4 regions of the Ectopseudomonas toyotomiensis genome follow, and region 4 is predicted to be linked to each of the others. Evidence: predicted binding sites of a transcription regulator. Region 4 holds the regulator's gene; each other region holds the start of a gene.

Region 1 (3,391 bases), 680 kb from region 4:
CAAAACCCTTGGCGTCATCCCAGCTTTTAAGACGCCCCTTGCGTTCGTTGCCGATCACGGTTGCGCCGTGCTCCAGTCGATCAGGTGCAGTTGCCAGGTGGCGAGAATCACCAGGCCGAAGGCAATGCGGTACCAGGCGAACACCGCATAACTGTGGCTGGTGATGAACTTGAGCAGTGCGCGCACGGTGATCATCGCCACGATGAAGGTGCTGACGAAACCGATGGCGAAGATCGGCAAGTCGCTTATCTGCAGGATGTCGCGGTACTTGACCAGCGAATAGACCGTAGCCGCGACCATGGTCGGCATGGCCAGGAAGAAGGAGAACTCGGTCGCGGCCTTGCGCGACAACCCAAATACCAGGCCGCCAATGATGGTGGCGCCCGAACGCGACGTACCCGGAATCAGTGCCAGACATTGCGCAAGGCCAACCTTCAATGCCAGCTTCCAGGTCATGTCGTCGACCGTTTCGGCCTTGATCGCGTGTTCGCGCTTCTCCGCCCAGAGCATGATGATGCCGCCAATGATCAATGCCATGGCCACTGTGATCGGATTGAACAGCCAATGCTCGATCAGATCGGCGAAGGCCAGGCCAAAGATCACCGCAGGAATGAACGCCAGCAGCAGGTTGAAGGTGAAACGCTGCGCGTTCGGGTCGCTGGGCAAACCGACGACGACGCCGAGCACCTTGGCTCGAAATTCCCAGATAACCGCCAGGATGGCGCCAAGCTGGATGATGATCTTGAACGCAGTCGCCTTTTCGCCATTGAAGCCCAGCAAGTCACCGACCACGATCAGGTGTCCGGTGCTGGAAATCGGCAAGAACTCGGTCAAGCCTTCCACTATGCCCAGAATCAGGGCCTGAAAGGCCACCCAGAAATCCATCAAATCCCCCAAAGCGCGGCAACTACCTACGCGTAAAACTCAGAACGTGGAGCATGGCCCCGGCCCTGGGACACAAAACCGTCATGGAGGTTCCTTGCGACGGTCTAGCCCGGTGCTCATTCAGGTTCTGCCTCGGGCTGCCGAAATGCTATCAGACAACTAGAGTGAATAATGCCTCGATGTGACAGTATTGCTCTGCACCCTTCGAGGCAGCCCTGAAGCCGACAATTACAACAATCAGGAATTCGTCCATGAACAGCTTACGTAGTCTTCCCATCAGCCGCCGTCTATGGCTGATCCTGGCGCTGGCCATTCTGACGCTGATCTTGCAGGGCGCCTACATGCTGCGCCAGATCCACACCGATCTTTACGCCGGCAAATCGGAAAAGACCGAGCATGTGGTGCAGAGCGCGGCCGGTATTCTCAAGCACTTCCATGACCTGGAAAGCGCCGGCAGCCTGAGCCGCGAAGAGGCGCAGAAGCAGGCCATGGAAGTGGTACGCGGTTTGCGCTACGACGGCCAGGAGTACTTCTGGATCAATGACCAGACCCCGGTGATGCTCATGCATCCGATGAATGCCAAGCTCGAGGGGCAGAACCTTTCCGGCTTCAAGGACCCGGACGGCAAGGCGCTGTTCAACGACATGGTTGCCATTACCCGCAGCCAGGGGGCCGGCCAGGTCGACTACCGCTGGCCAAAACCCGGCGCCACTGACCCGGTACCGAAAATCTCCTATGTCGAGCTGTTCCAGCCCTGGGGTTGGATCATCGGCTCCGGCGTCTATGTCGATGACGTGCAGGCGGAGTTCAGGGCCCAGGCAGTGAAAGCCATGAGCATCGGTCTGCTGATCGCCCTGCTGCTGACTGGACTGGTGGTGCTGATCACTCGCAGCATCGTGCAGCCGCTGCAGGCCGCAGTGGACGCCATGGCCAGCATTTCCAGCGGCGAAGGCGACCTGACTCGCAACCTCGACACCCATGGGCGTGACGAGTTGACCGCCCTGGCGACCTATTTCAATGCCTTCACCGCGAAGCTGCGTCATGTGATCCGGCAGATGCTCGATTCAGCGGGGTCGCTCGATCAGGCTGCCCGCTCGCTTGGCGACATCTCCAGCGAAGCGCAGCGCCACAGCCAGCAACAGGCGCAGCAGATGGAACTGGTGGCGACCGCCGTCAACGAGGTGACCTACGGCGTGCAGGACGTGGCGAAAAACGCCGAGCACGCCTCCAGCGAGATGCACACCGCCGAGGAGCAGGCCAGCCAGGGCCAGCAGAACATCGAGGCGAGCCTGCGCCAGATCGATCAGCTGTCGGGCACCATCGACAAGGCCGTCGAGGTGATCCAATCGCTGGCCAGTGAGAGCACGCAGATCGGCAGCGTGCTGGAGGTGATCCGTTCCATCGCCGAGCAAACCAACCTGCTCGCTCTCAACGCCGCCATCGAGGCTGCCCGCGCCGGTGAGCAGGGCCGTGGTTTCGCCGTGGTCGCGGACGAAGTGAGGCTTCTGGCGCAACGTACCCAGCAGTCCACCGCTGAAATTCAGGGTATGATCGAGCGCCTGCAAGGCAACTCCGAGGCCGCCGTCAAGGTGATCAACGACAGCAGCCGTGCTTCCCAGCTGACCGTGGAACAGGCCAGCCAGGCTGGCGAGAGCCTCGCCCAGATCGCCCAATCGCTACGCAACCTGACCGGGCTCAACGCCTCGATCGCCAGCGCCACCCTGCAACAATCCCACGTGGTGGAAGACATCAATCAGAACGTCACGCAGACGGCAGCACTGGCCCACAACACCGCCGAGGCTGCCGAACAGTCGAGCGCAGCCAGCCAGCACCTGAAACAGCTGGCCGACCAGCTCAATCGTCTGCTTGGGCAGTTCCGCGTATGAGTCGAGCATGAGCAGCATGCAACATCAGGAGGTCGATTTCAGTCGGCCGCAGAACCAGGACCTGATCTGGGACCTGGACAGCATGGCCCGCCGCGAGCTGGCCGAGCGTTTCATCAAGCTGTTCGAGAATCGCCTGTGCGTCTATTCCGAATCGGTGGGGCAGCTGTACACCAACTACAGCCTGCACTTCCCCACCGATCTCGGTCGCAAGATGGTGGTGCTGCCCAACCCCTACGCCTTCCACGACACCCTGCACGGCATCGACAGCCAGGCCATCCGCAAGACGGGCCTGTGCGTATTGCCGGGCAAGGTTCTGGGCAAGCCGGGCCTGCTGCTCAGCACCCAGATCAAGGACGATGGGCCTGCGCCCAAGACCATGCCCTTCAAACCGGCACTGGCGCAGATCATCAGCAACCAGAAGAAAATCGGTGATCTGTTCCTGCCGGTATTGATGAAGGGCGACCTGCGTGAGTTCGACCAGCAGATGCCCTACATCCACCTGCATCGCCTGCAACTGGCACGCCTGGAGCGACTGTCGAGCTTCGAGCGCGACGACATCCAGCAAACCATCACCCGTAAGCTGCTGATGCTCTATCGACAAGCCGACAGCCTGGTGTGCT
Region 2 (3,391 bases), 1.5 Mb from region 4:
TGCTGGTGCCCTACAACAGCTATGCCGTGCACCAGCGCGGCATTCCCTACGCCGATATCCTGCAGGCCAAGCACATCAACCCCGAGCTGTTGCGTTACGAGCTGCACCGCGTCTGGGTGGTCGAGGCGGATCTGCGTACCGGTTTCAGCCATCCCTATGGCAAACGCCGTTTCTATCTGGATGAGGACAGCTGGCAGATCCTTGCCGTCGATCTGTATGACCGCAACGGCAACCTGATCGGTCTGCAGGAGGCCCACCCGATCAGCTACTACGACGTGCCGATGTTCGGCTCGACCCTGGAGACCATTTACGACCTCAAGGGTGGCCGCTACTTCGCTGACGGCCTGGATAACAACGAGAAGATGTACGACTTCAACGCCCGACTGAGCCCGCGCGACTTCACCCCGCAGGCGCTGCGCCGCGAAGGTAACTGAACCGTCCTCACTGGCGCGACCAGCGCATCGTCAGCTCCGGCTGGCCGGTGTGCGGGTCGCGCGTCTCGTACAGCGTCACGAACCCGCCTGCCCGGTAGACGCCGAGTTCCAGGCGGTTGCGCCTGCGTTTGGCTTCGTCCAGCAGCTGACTACCCAGACCGCGGCCTTGCGCGTCCGGGCTGACGAACAGCGCAGCCAGGCGCTGTTCATGCAGCGACGCGAAGCCCAGCACTTGACCCTGTTCCTCCAGCACCAGGGTTTCGGCCTGCGGCAGATAAAGCTCGCGCATGGCGGGTAGCTGCTCGTACCAGAACGTCTCCGGCACGAAGTCGTGGGCCAGAATGGAAGTTCTCAGCCAGAGGTCGAGTAGCGCGTCGCTGTCTGTGGGATGGTAGGGGCGAATCATGATGAAATCCTGTTCGAGGAGAGGGACATCCATGGAGGTTCGGTTACATATCTTCGGGGCATCCGGCTCGGGCACCACCACGCTGGCCCGCACGCTGGCCGAGCGCAATGGCTGGCTGCACCTGGATACCGACGATTTCTACTGGCTGCCGAGCGAGCCGCCCTATCAGCACAAGCGGCCGCCCGAGGAGCGCGTCAGGCTGATCCGCGAGCGTAGCGCACAGGCGCCCAGCTGGGTGCTCAGTGGTTCGCTGTGCAGCTGGGGCGAGGCGCTGATCCCTTCGTTCAGCCATGCCCTGTTCCTGCGCCTGGACGACCGGGAGCGCATGCGCCGACTGCGGCAGCGTGAAGCGCAGCGCTACGCTGAACGCATTCTGCCAGGAGGTGACATGCACGGGCAGAGCCTGGCTTTCCTGCAATGGGCCGCCGGCTACGAGCAGGGGGACCTGCACACACGCAGCCTGCTTATGCACGAAACCTGGATGGCCCGCCATCTGGGCTGCCCGCTGCTGCGGCTGGACTCCACCCGGCACACGCCCGAACAACTGGCTGAGCGCGTGCTGAGCTGGCTGCAGTCCTGAGCGAGGTGCTCAGTAGATCCAGTGCCGTAGTTAAGAGACCCCTCTAACTCAGTGCTTTTAAGCGGTTTTGCACGCTTTCGGCTTCACGTTTTCCGTCGTGCGGTCGCTTATTAACTGCGTGTGCCCGTCAGAACTGGCCAGGTTCCCGGGCAACCCCATAACCGCTTCCCAGATCCCGGTGATAGCGCTCTGTGCTGAAAGCCTGCTCAGGGGCTCGCGCTTCCGCGCTGCGTCGCTTGCTCACGGATCTGGCTTTCAACGACAGGTGTCTGCTCGAGCCTGACATCGATGGAGTCCTGTGCATGAATATCAAGGATTGGCCGCTGCGCCTGAAAATCACCCTGACGGCGGCGGCGCTGTTATCGCTGGTCAGCATTGTGCTGATCTGGCAGAGCGTTTCTTCCCTGGACCGGACCGTCAATGACACCCTGCGGCGGGATATCGACGGCTTCGCCCAGTCGATATCGGTCAACCTGGGCAACTGGATGAACGACCGCATCAACGCCGTGAAGACCACTGCGGGCAGCCTGGTGCAGCAGCCGCAGATCGCCCCGCACATTCTGCTGCAGCAGACCTGGGCGACCTTCGCCTTCAATATCACCTACATCGGCACCGTCGATGGACAGATGCTGCAGAATGACCCGACGGTGATCCTGCAGAACTACGATCCGCGCCAGCGCGGCTGGTATCAGGGCGCCGAGAAGAACAACGATGTGTTCATCAGCGACCCTTACGTATCGCTCACCGATGGCGCCTACGTGGTGACCATCGCCTACCCGGCACGTCGTAACGGCACGCTGATTGGCGTGGTCGGCGCCAACCTGACGCTCGATACGTTGACCGAGACCATCGGCAAGTTGAGCATCCCTGGCGAAGGCTACGCGCTGTTGATCGATCAAAGCGGGCAGATGATCGCGCACCCCGACAAGGAGTGGCGCACCAAGTCGGCAGCCGACTTTTCGCCAGCGCTGGCTGACGAGCAGCTCAACGCCCTGGTGCAACAGCGTCGTCTCACTGAGGCTGAGGTGGCGGGCACCGATAGCCTGCTGTACGCCGTCGAGATCCCCAATACCCGATGGACTTTCGTGATGGTCATGGATGAGGCAAAAGTGCTCGCGCCGGTGCGTGAGCAGCTCGCTGTGCAGTTGATCATCGGTACCGGCATGCTGGCCGTCGCCATTCTGGTGCTGGCTCTGCTGGGCCGTGTGCTGTTCCGTGATCTCGAGCAGATCCGTCACAACCTCAACGCCATCGCCGAAGGCAATGGTGACCTGACCCAGCGCCTGCCGGTCAACTCCAATGACGAGATTGGCCAGCTATCGAGCAGCTTCAACCGCTTCATCGAGCAGTTGCACGGCATCATCTCCCGCCTGCGTGAGGTTGCCGTGGCGCTGAGCAACGAGTCCGGACAGGTCGCGCAGGATGCTGAAGCGCAGAACCAGCACGTGCAGCAGCACCAGTCCGAGCTGCACCTGGTGGCCACTGCGGTGACGCAGATGGCTTCCGCCACACAGGAAATCTCGCACAATGCCGAGACCGCCTCCGGTCAGGCCGTGGATTCGGTCAGCCTGAGTGTGGAAGGGCGCCGCCAGGTGGAGCGCAGCCAGCAGTCCATCGCCCTGCTGGCTGAAGAAGTCGAAGGGGCCGGGCGCATCATCGATGAATTGCACCGCCACTCCAACGAGATCAGCTCGATTCTCTCTACCATCGCCAGCATCGCTGACCAGACCAACCTGCTGGCCCTCAACGCGGCCATCGAGGCGGCGCGTGCCGGTGAGCACGGTCGCGGTTTTTCGGTAGTGGCCGACGAGGTGCGCGTGCTGTCCAAGCGCACCCATGAGTCGACCCGCGAGATCGAGGCGATGATCCAGGTACTGCAGGACGCCACCCGCCAGGCAGTCGGGGTGATGGACAACGCCGCAGCCAAGGCTTCGCAAAGTGTGACGGATGCCCAGGCGGCCAGTGACCTGT
Region 3 (3,391 bases), 330 kb from region 4:
CGATCACCGAGGCCAGCCAGGCTGCGTGCTGTCTGCGCGCCACGCTCGGTTTCGTCGGCAACGCTATCCACGGCAACGGCGATCTGATGCACGCTGCGATTGATCTCCTCGGCCACTGCCGTCTGCTCCTCGGCGGCGCTGGCGATCTGCGCGTTCATCGCATTGATGGTGGCGATCAGCTGAGCAATGGCATCGAGCGACTCTCCGGCCTTGTTGGCCTGCTCGCTGGTCAGCTCTCCGGCATCGCTGGAGCGGCGCATCGAGGTCACTGACTGCTGGGTGCCCTGCTGCAGACGGTCGATCATGCCCTGGATTTCCTGGGTGCTCTGCTGGGTGCGGCTGGCCAGTGCACGCACCTCATCGGCGACCACGGCGAAACCGCGCCCGGCCTCACCGGCACGCGCGGCTTCGATGGCGGCGTTGAGCGCCAGCAGGTTGGTCTGCTCGGCGATGGAGCGAATCACGTCGAGCACGCTGACGATGGACAGTACGTCCTGCTGCAGGTTGTCGAGCGATACGCCGCTGCTGCGGATGTCCTCGACCAACGAGTGAATACGCTGAATGCTGCCATCGACCACGCTCTTCGCCGCCTGGCCCTCGCGGTCGGTCTGCTGCGCGGCTTCAGCGGCGTTCTGCGCGCTCTTGGCGACTTCGTGAGCGGCGGCGGACATTTCGTTGATCGCCGTGGCCACCTGATCGGTTTCATGGCGCTGCTGCCCCATGGCCTGCTCGGAGCGCTGCGCCTGCTCCGATACCTGACTCACCAGCTCGGTGAGCTGCCCGGTCATCTCGACGATCTGCCGCACCAGGCCATGCACCTTCTCGACAAAACGGTTGAAGGACCCGGCCAACTGGCCCAGCTCGTCCTCACTGGTGACGGGCAGACGGCGGGTTAGATCGCCCTCACCCGCGGCGATATCATCGAGGTTGGCCTTGATTTGCTGCAATGGACGCAGGAAGGCGTTGCTCAGCCAGACACCTATCACGCCGAACACCAGTAGAAGGACCGCCGCCACTACCATGATGCTGGTGATGATGGTACCGATGCGGCGGTCGATCTCGGCCTGTACTTCGGCGATCTGCGCCTCGATACCGTCGAGGTTGAGCGCGGTGCCAAGGGCCATATCCCATTTGGGCAGGTAGTAGCTGTAGGCGAGCTTGGGCACCATTACCGATTCGTTACCCGGCAGCGGCGAGGAGTAGTTGACGAAGTAGCTGTTGTTCTTCGCCACATTGACCAACTCACGGTTGATGTACACACCGTTCGGGTCGCGTCGGTCGGCTAGGCTCTTGCCGACATCCACCGGGCTGTCGCCACGGAACAGGCGCACCACGTTGGAGTCGTGGCCGAAGAAGTAGCCGTCGGCGCCGTACTTGATCTTCGAGAGGATGGCGATGGCCTGTTCGCGACTGGCCATGTCGCCTTGCGCGGCGCCATCGTAGAGCCCCTTCACCGAGCCCAGTGCGATCTGGATATAGTGCTCGAGCTCGCTGCGTTTCTCCTGCAGCAGACGCTCACGAGTCTCGGCCACTTCGTCAGCAGCCAGATTCTGCAGCACCCTCGCCGCCGTACCGCTGAGCACCAGCGCGAAGAGGATGACGGGAACCAGTGCAAGCAGGATTACCTTGGCTTTCAATGTCAGGCGCATTCTTATTGTCCTTGTGTGCGAAACCAAAAACGGGGCTACCGATATATCGGCAACCCCGTGGAAGAATTAAGCGACCCAAGGCGCCGAGAACTTAATCCGGCGTCTGTTCACGCCTTTACAGCAGCATAGCGGCGGCCCAACCGAACGCCAGCAGCGGCAGGTTGTAGTGCAGGAAGGTGGGCACCACGCTGTCCCAGATGTGGTTGTGCTGACCGTCGGCGTTCAACCCCGAGGTTGGCCCGAGCGTCGAGTCCGAGGCAGGTGAGCCGGCATCGCCCAGGGCACCGGCCGTGCCGACGATGCAGACGATGGCCAGCGGGCTGAAACCCAGTTGCACGCCCAGCGGCACGAAGATCGCGGCGATGATAGGGATGGTCGAAAAGGAAGAGCCGATGCCCATGGTCACCAGCAGCCCGACCAGCAGCATCAGCAGCGCGCCAACGGCCTTGTTGTGGCCGATCAGGGCTGCCGCGCTATCGACCAGCGTCTTGACCTCACCGGTGGTCTTCATCACCTCGGCGAAACCGGCCGCAGCGATCATGATGAAGCCGATCATGGCCATCATCTTCATGCCCTCGGTAAACAGGCCGTCCGCCTCTTTCCAACGCACCACGCCGGACACCGAGAAGATCACGAAACCGACCAGCGCGCCGATGATCATCGAGTCCAGCCACAGCTGCACGACGAACGCTGCAGCGATGGCCAGCCCCGCAACCAGCAGGCTCAAGGGGTTGTATTGCACATCCACGCGCTCGGCCTGGGCGACCTTTTCCAGGTCATAAACGCGCTTGCCACGATAGCTGAACAGCACCGCCACGAGCAGCCCGCATAGCATGCCCAGCGCCGGAATGGCCATGGCCTGGGTGATGCTGATACCCGTGACGTCGACACCGGACTTGGCAACATTGGCCAGCAGGATCTCGTTGAGGAAGATGCCGCCAAAACCCACCGGCAGGAACATATATGGGGTGATCAAACCGAAGGTCAGCACGCAGGCGATCAGGCGACGGTCCAGTTGCAACTTGCTCAACACATAGAGCAGCGGCGGTACCAGCAACGGAATGAAGGCGATGTGGATCGGCAGCAGGTTCTGCGAGGAGATCGCCACCGCCAGCAGCAGCCCGATCAGCAGCCACTTCAGCGCTCCACCTGCGCCTTCCTGCTGCTGGCCGACCAGCGCCAGCGCCTTGTCCGCCAAGGCGTGAGCCAGGCCCGACTTGGCGATGGCCACCGCGAAAGCGCCAAGCAGCGCGTAAGACAGTGCAACCGTCGCGCCACCACCGAGCCCCTGGTTGAACGCTTGCAGCGTGCCCTCGACGCCCAGCCCTCCAAGCAGCCCACCGGCCAGCGCACCAATGATCAGCGCCACTACCACGTGTACGCGACAGAGACTGAGGACCAGCATGATGCCGACCGCAGCGATTACAGCGTTCATAAAGCACTCCACCTGCACGACGCAAAAAGCCGCGTACTCTGCCGTAAGCGAGCCACACCTGTCAAAACGCATGCTCGTTCATTATTTAAATCGAAACGTGCATAATTCCGACCACACACCGTATCGATCAAGAATGCGGGCTGCACACCGATAACCCTGTTAGTCCATGCAGAAAGGAACGCACCATGCTGTTCAGCCGTCTTTCGATCCAATGGAAGATCACCCTGCTCGCCGGCCTGTGCCTGCTCGCCATCGTCACCTTGCTGGTGGGCGCCTCGCAGTATCAGTCCAGCCGCAGCGCCAGCCT
Region 4 (3,391 bases):
CGGCCTACCATAGTTACAAGCGTTGTGGTCTTTCAGGCTGCATACTGACGAAACTGGACGAAGCCGCGAGTCTGGGTGAGGTTTTAGGTCTGGCTATAGGCCAGCAACTGCCGGTAGCCTATGTGACGGACGGGCCGCGGATTCCGGACGATCTGCATGTGCCGCGTAGCCATCAGCTGGTCAGCCGTGCCGTTGGGCTGCAGGCTGCCGAGGAGCCGAGTGAGGACGCCATGGCGCAGATGTTCGCCGGCCTCTATCACAATCCGGCCAAGCGAGCCGGTTGACGCAGCGAGAATGTTGCACCCTCTCGCCACGTGGTGCGGGAGTGAACGGCCTCAACAGGTGCTTACCAACGACCTGTAAGGCCAAGTCGAAGTTAGACAAGGTGTAGAAAGAACATGGGTATGCATCCCGTACAGGTGATTGCGGTGACTGGCGGCAAGGGTGGCGTCGGCAAGACCAATGTGTCGGTCAATCTGTCCATGGCCCTGGCCGATCTCGGCCGTCGGGTCATGCTGATGGACGCCGACCTTGGCTTGGCCAACGTCGACGTTCTGTTGGGCCTGACGCCCAAGCGCACCCTGGCCGATGTCATCGCGGGTGAATGTGATCTGCGTGACGTTCTGCTGCAGGGGCCGGGTGGCGTGCGCATCGTGCCGGCAGCATCCGGTACGCAGAGCATGGTCAGCCTCACGCCGATGCAGCACGCCGGGTTGATCCAGGCGTTCAGTGACATCAGTGAAAACCTTGACGTGCTGGTGATCGACACCGCTGCCGGTATCGGTGATGCGGTGGTCAGCTTCGTGCGTGCGGCGCAGGAGATCCTTGTGGTGGTCTGCGATGAGCCCACCTCGATTACCGACGCCTACGCGTTGATCAAGCTGCTCAATCGCGATCACGGCATCAGCCGCTTCCGCGTACTGGCCAATATGGCCCATAGCCCGCAGGAAGGACGCAATCTCTTTGCTAAGCTGACCAAGGTGACGGATCGTTTCCTCGATGTCGCCCTGCAGTATGTCGGTGCCGTGCCTTACGATGAGTGTGTGCGCAAGGCCGTGCAGAAGCAGCGCGCCGTCTATGAAGCCTTCCCTCGATCCAAGTGCGCCCTGGCGTTCAAGGCGATAGCTCAGAAGGTAGATACCTGGCCGTTACCGGCCAATCCCCGTGGTCATCTGGAGTTTTTCGTCGAGCGTCTGGTGCAACAACCGACCGCAGACTCGGCCGTATGACAGCAGCTTCTGGACTTCGTATGTACAACAAGGCTCAGGCGCAGGACTCCCAGCACCAGCTGATCGAGCGCTATGCGCCGCTGGTCAAGCGCATCGCCTACCACCTGCTGGCTCGTCTGCCGGCCAGCGTGCAGGTCGATGATCTTATCCAGGCCGGCATGATCGGCCTGCTCGAAGCCTCGCGCAAATACGACTCCAGCAAGGGTGCCAGTTTCGAGACCTTCGCCGGTATCCGTATTCGCGGCTCCATGCTCGACGAGGTGCGCAAGGGTGATTGGGCGCCGCGTTCGGTGCACCGCAACAGCCGGATGGTCAGTGATGCCATTCGTGTCGTGGAGGCCAGAACCGGACGGGACGCTAAAGATCACGAGGTTGCGGCCGAACTCCAATTGAGTCTGGAAGATTACTACGGCATTCTTGGCGACACTTTGGGCAGCCGCCTGTTCAGTTTCGACGACCTGTTGCAGGACGGCGAACATGGCGGGTTGCACGAAGACGCCGGACACACTCACCTCGAACCTTCGCGGGACCTCGAAGACGAACGCTTCCAGGCGGCCTTGGCCGATGCCATCGCCGGTTTGCCGGAGCGCGAACGTCTGGTGCTGGCGCTGTATTACGATGAAGAACTGAACTTGAAGGAAATCGGTGAAGTGCTGGGGGTTAGCGAGTCACGTGTTAGCCAGTTGCACAGCCAGTGCGCGGCGCGTTTGCGCTCGCGGCTGAGTGAGTGGCGCGCTGGCTGAACGCGGCGTACTCGCAGGCGCAAACGGTTTCACGATTAAAGGGCGTAGTTGCAAGCGCAATACGTTTGGGACTGTACGGAGGTCGACTTGGACAAGAACATGAAAATCCTCATCGTTGACGATTTCTCGACGATGCGACGGATCATCAAGAACCTCTTGCGGGATTTGGGTTTCACCAACACCGCGGAAGCCGATGACGGCACCTCGGCGCTGCCGATGCTGCAAAGCGGCAGTTTCGACTTTCTGGTGACCGACTGGAACATGCCTGGCATGACCGGCATCGACCTGCTGCGCGCCGTACGTGCCGACGAGCGCCTCAAGCACCTGCCGGTGCTGATGGTGACTGCTGAAGCCAAGCGCGATCAGATCATCGAGGCGGCCCAGGCCGGTGTGAATGGCTACGTGGTCAAACCCTTCACCGCTCAGGTGTTGAAGGAAAAGATCGAGAAGATCTTCGAGCGGGTCAACGGCTGATGTCAGCCGCGAGGGTGCTATGGAACACGATGACTCCACGCTGGGTGACCTCGAGTCGACCCTGAAAAACAATGCCCGCGATCTGGTCGATAGCCTTGAACAAGGTAATTTCGGCGCCGCGGTGCAACTGATCAACGAGCTGAACAAGGTCCGCGACCGCGGGCTGTATCACGAGGTCGGCAAACTGACCCGTGAACTGCACAACGCCATTGTCAATTTTCAGCTCGATCCGCGTATGCCGCATGCCCAGGAGCTGTCGCAGATCGCCGATGCGACCGAGCGCCTGAACTACGTCGTGACCATGACCGAGAAGGCCGCCAACCGGACCATGGATCTGGTCGAGCAGAGTGCGCCGCTGGTCAACGACCTCAGTGACGAAGCGCAGAGCCTCAGCGCTGAGTGGGGCCGCTTCATGCGCCGCGAAATCGGTGCCGACGGTTTCCGCGAGCTGGCCAAGCGTGTCGAGCTGTTCCTCGCCCGCAGTGAACGAGATGGCGCCAAGCTCTCCGGCCACCTCAACGACATTCTGTTGGCTCAGGACTATCAGGACCTTACCGGCCAGGTGATCAAGCGTGTCACCCAGCTGGTGACCGAAGTGGAAAGCAACCTGCTCAAGCTGATGCTCATGGCCAGCCAGGTCGACCGTTTTGCCGGTATTCAGCACGACCACGAAGCGCTGCGTACCGAACAGGAAAAATCAAAAGAGCCATCGCGGGGTGAAGGTCCGCAGATTCATGCCGATAAGCGTGATGACGTCGCCTCCAGCCAAGACGATGTCGACGACCTGCTGTCCAGCCTAGGGTTCTAAGGAGCACACAATATGAGCTTCGGCGCCGATGAAGAGATCCTCCAGGATTTCCTGGTAGAGGCCGGCGAGATTCTCGAACAGTTGTCCGAACAGTTAGTCGAGCTGGAAAGCCGACCGGACGACATGAACCTGCTCAA

Evidence for each region. Region 4 encodes FliA, which starts transcription of late flagellar genes. Its sites were predicted from a motif close to CTAAAGTTTNNNNNNNNNNNGCCGNTAA; they were not measured.
Region 1: JWV26_RS22040 (methyl-accepting chemotaxis protein) is a predicted target of FliA. The motif match lies at 1,005-1,032, and genes of this name have one in related genera.
Region 2: JWV26_RS07835 (methyl-accepting chemotaxis protein) is a predicted target of FliA. The motif match lies at 1,503-1,530, and genes of this name have one in related genera.
Region 3: JWV26_RS23700 (methyl-accepting chemotaxis protein) is a predicted target of FliA. The motif match lies at 1,693-1,720, and genes of this name have one in related genera.

The regions. Positions count from the first base shown of each region.
Region 1 is NZ_CP070505.1:4,753,750-4,757,140, reverse strand. Features, by position in the region: gene JWV26_RS22050 (DUF1294 domain-containing protein) at 1-58, opposite strand, end outside; gene JWV26_RS22045 (undecaprenyl-diphosphate phosphatase) at 55-885, opposite strand; gene JWV26_RS22040 (methyl-accepting chemotaxis protein) at 1,137-2,771, shown strand; gene JWV26_RS22035 (hypothetical protein) at 2,779-3,391, shown strand, end outside.
Region 2 is NZ_CP070505.1:1,703,327-1,706,717, reverse strand. Features, by position in the region: gene JWV26_RS07850 (DUF1329 domain-containing protein) at 1-434, shown strand, start outside; gene JWV26_RS07845 (GNAT family N-acetyltransferase) at 442-840, opposite strand; gene JWV26_RS07840 (AAA family ATPase) at 872-1,420, shown strand; gene JWV26_RS07835 (methyl-accepting chemotaxis protein) at 1,723-3,391, shown strand, end outside.
Region 3 is NZ_CP070505.1:5,102,684-5,106,074, forward strand. Features, by position in the region: gene JWV26_RS23700 (methyl-accepting chemotaxis protein) at 1-1,649, opposite strand, end outside; gene JWV26_RS23705 (Na+/H+ antiporter family protein) at 1,765-3,084, opposite strand; gene JWV26_RS23710 (methyl-accepting chemotaxis protein) at 3,270-3,391, shown strand, end outside.
Region 4 is NZ_CP070505.1:197,651-201,041, reverse strand. Features, by position in the region: gene flhF (flagellar biosynthesis GTPase FlhF) at 1-284, shown strand, start outside; gene fleN (flagellar synthesis regulator FleN) at 399-1,229, shown strand; gene fliA (RNA polymerase sigma factor FliA) at 1,226-1,972, shown strand; gene JWV26_RS00920 (chemotaxis response regulator CheY) at 2,072-2,446, shown strand; gene JWV26_RS00915 (protein phosphatase CheZ) at 2,466-3,254, shown strand; gene JWV26_RS00910 (chemotaxis protein CheA) at 3,267-3,391, shown strand, end outside.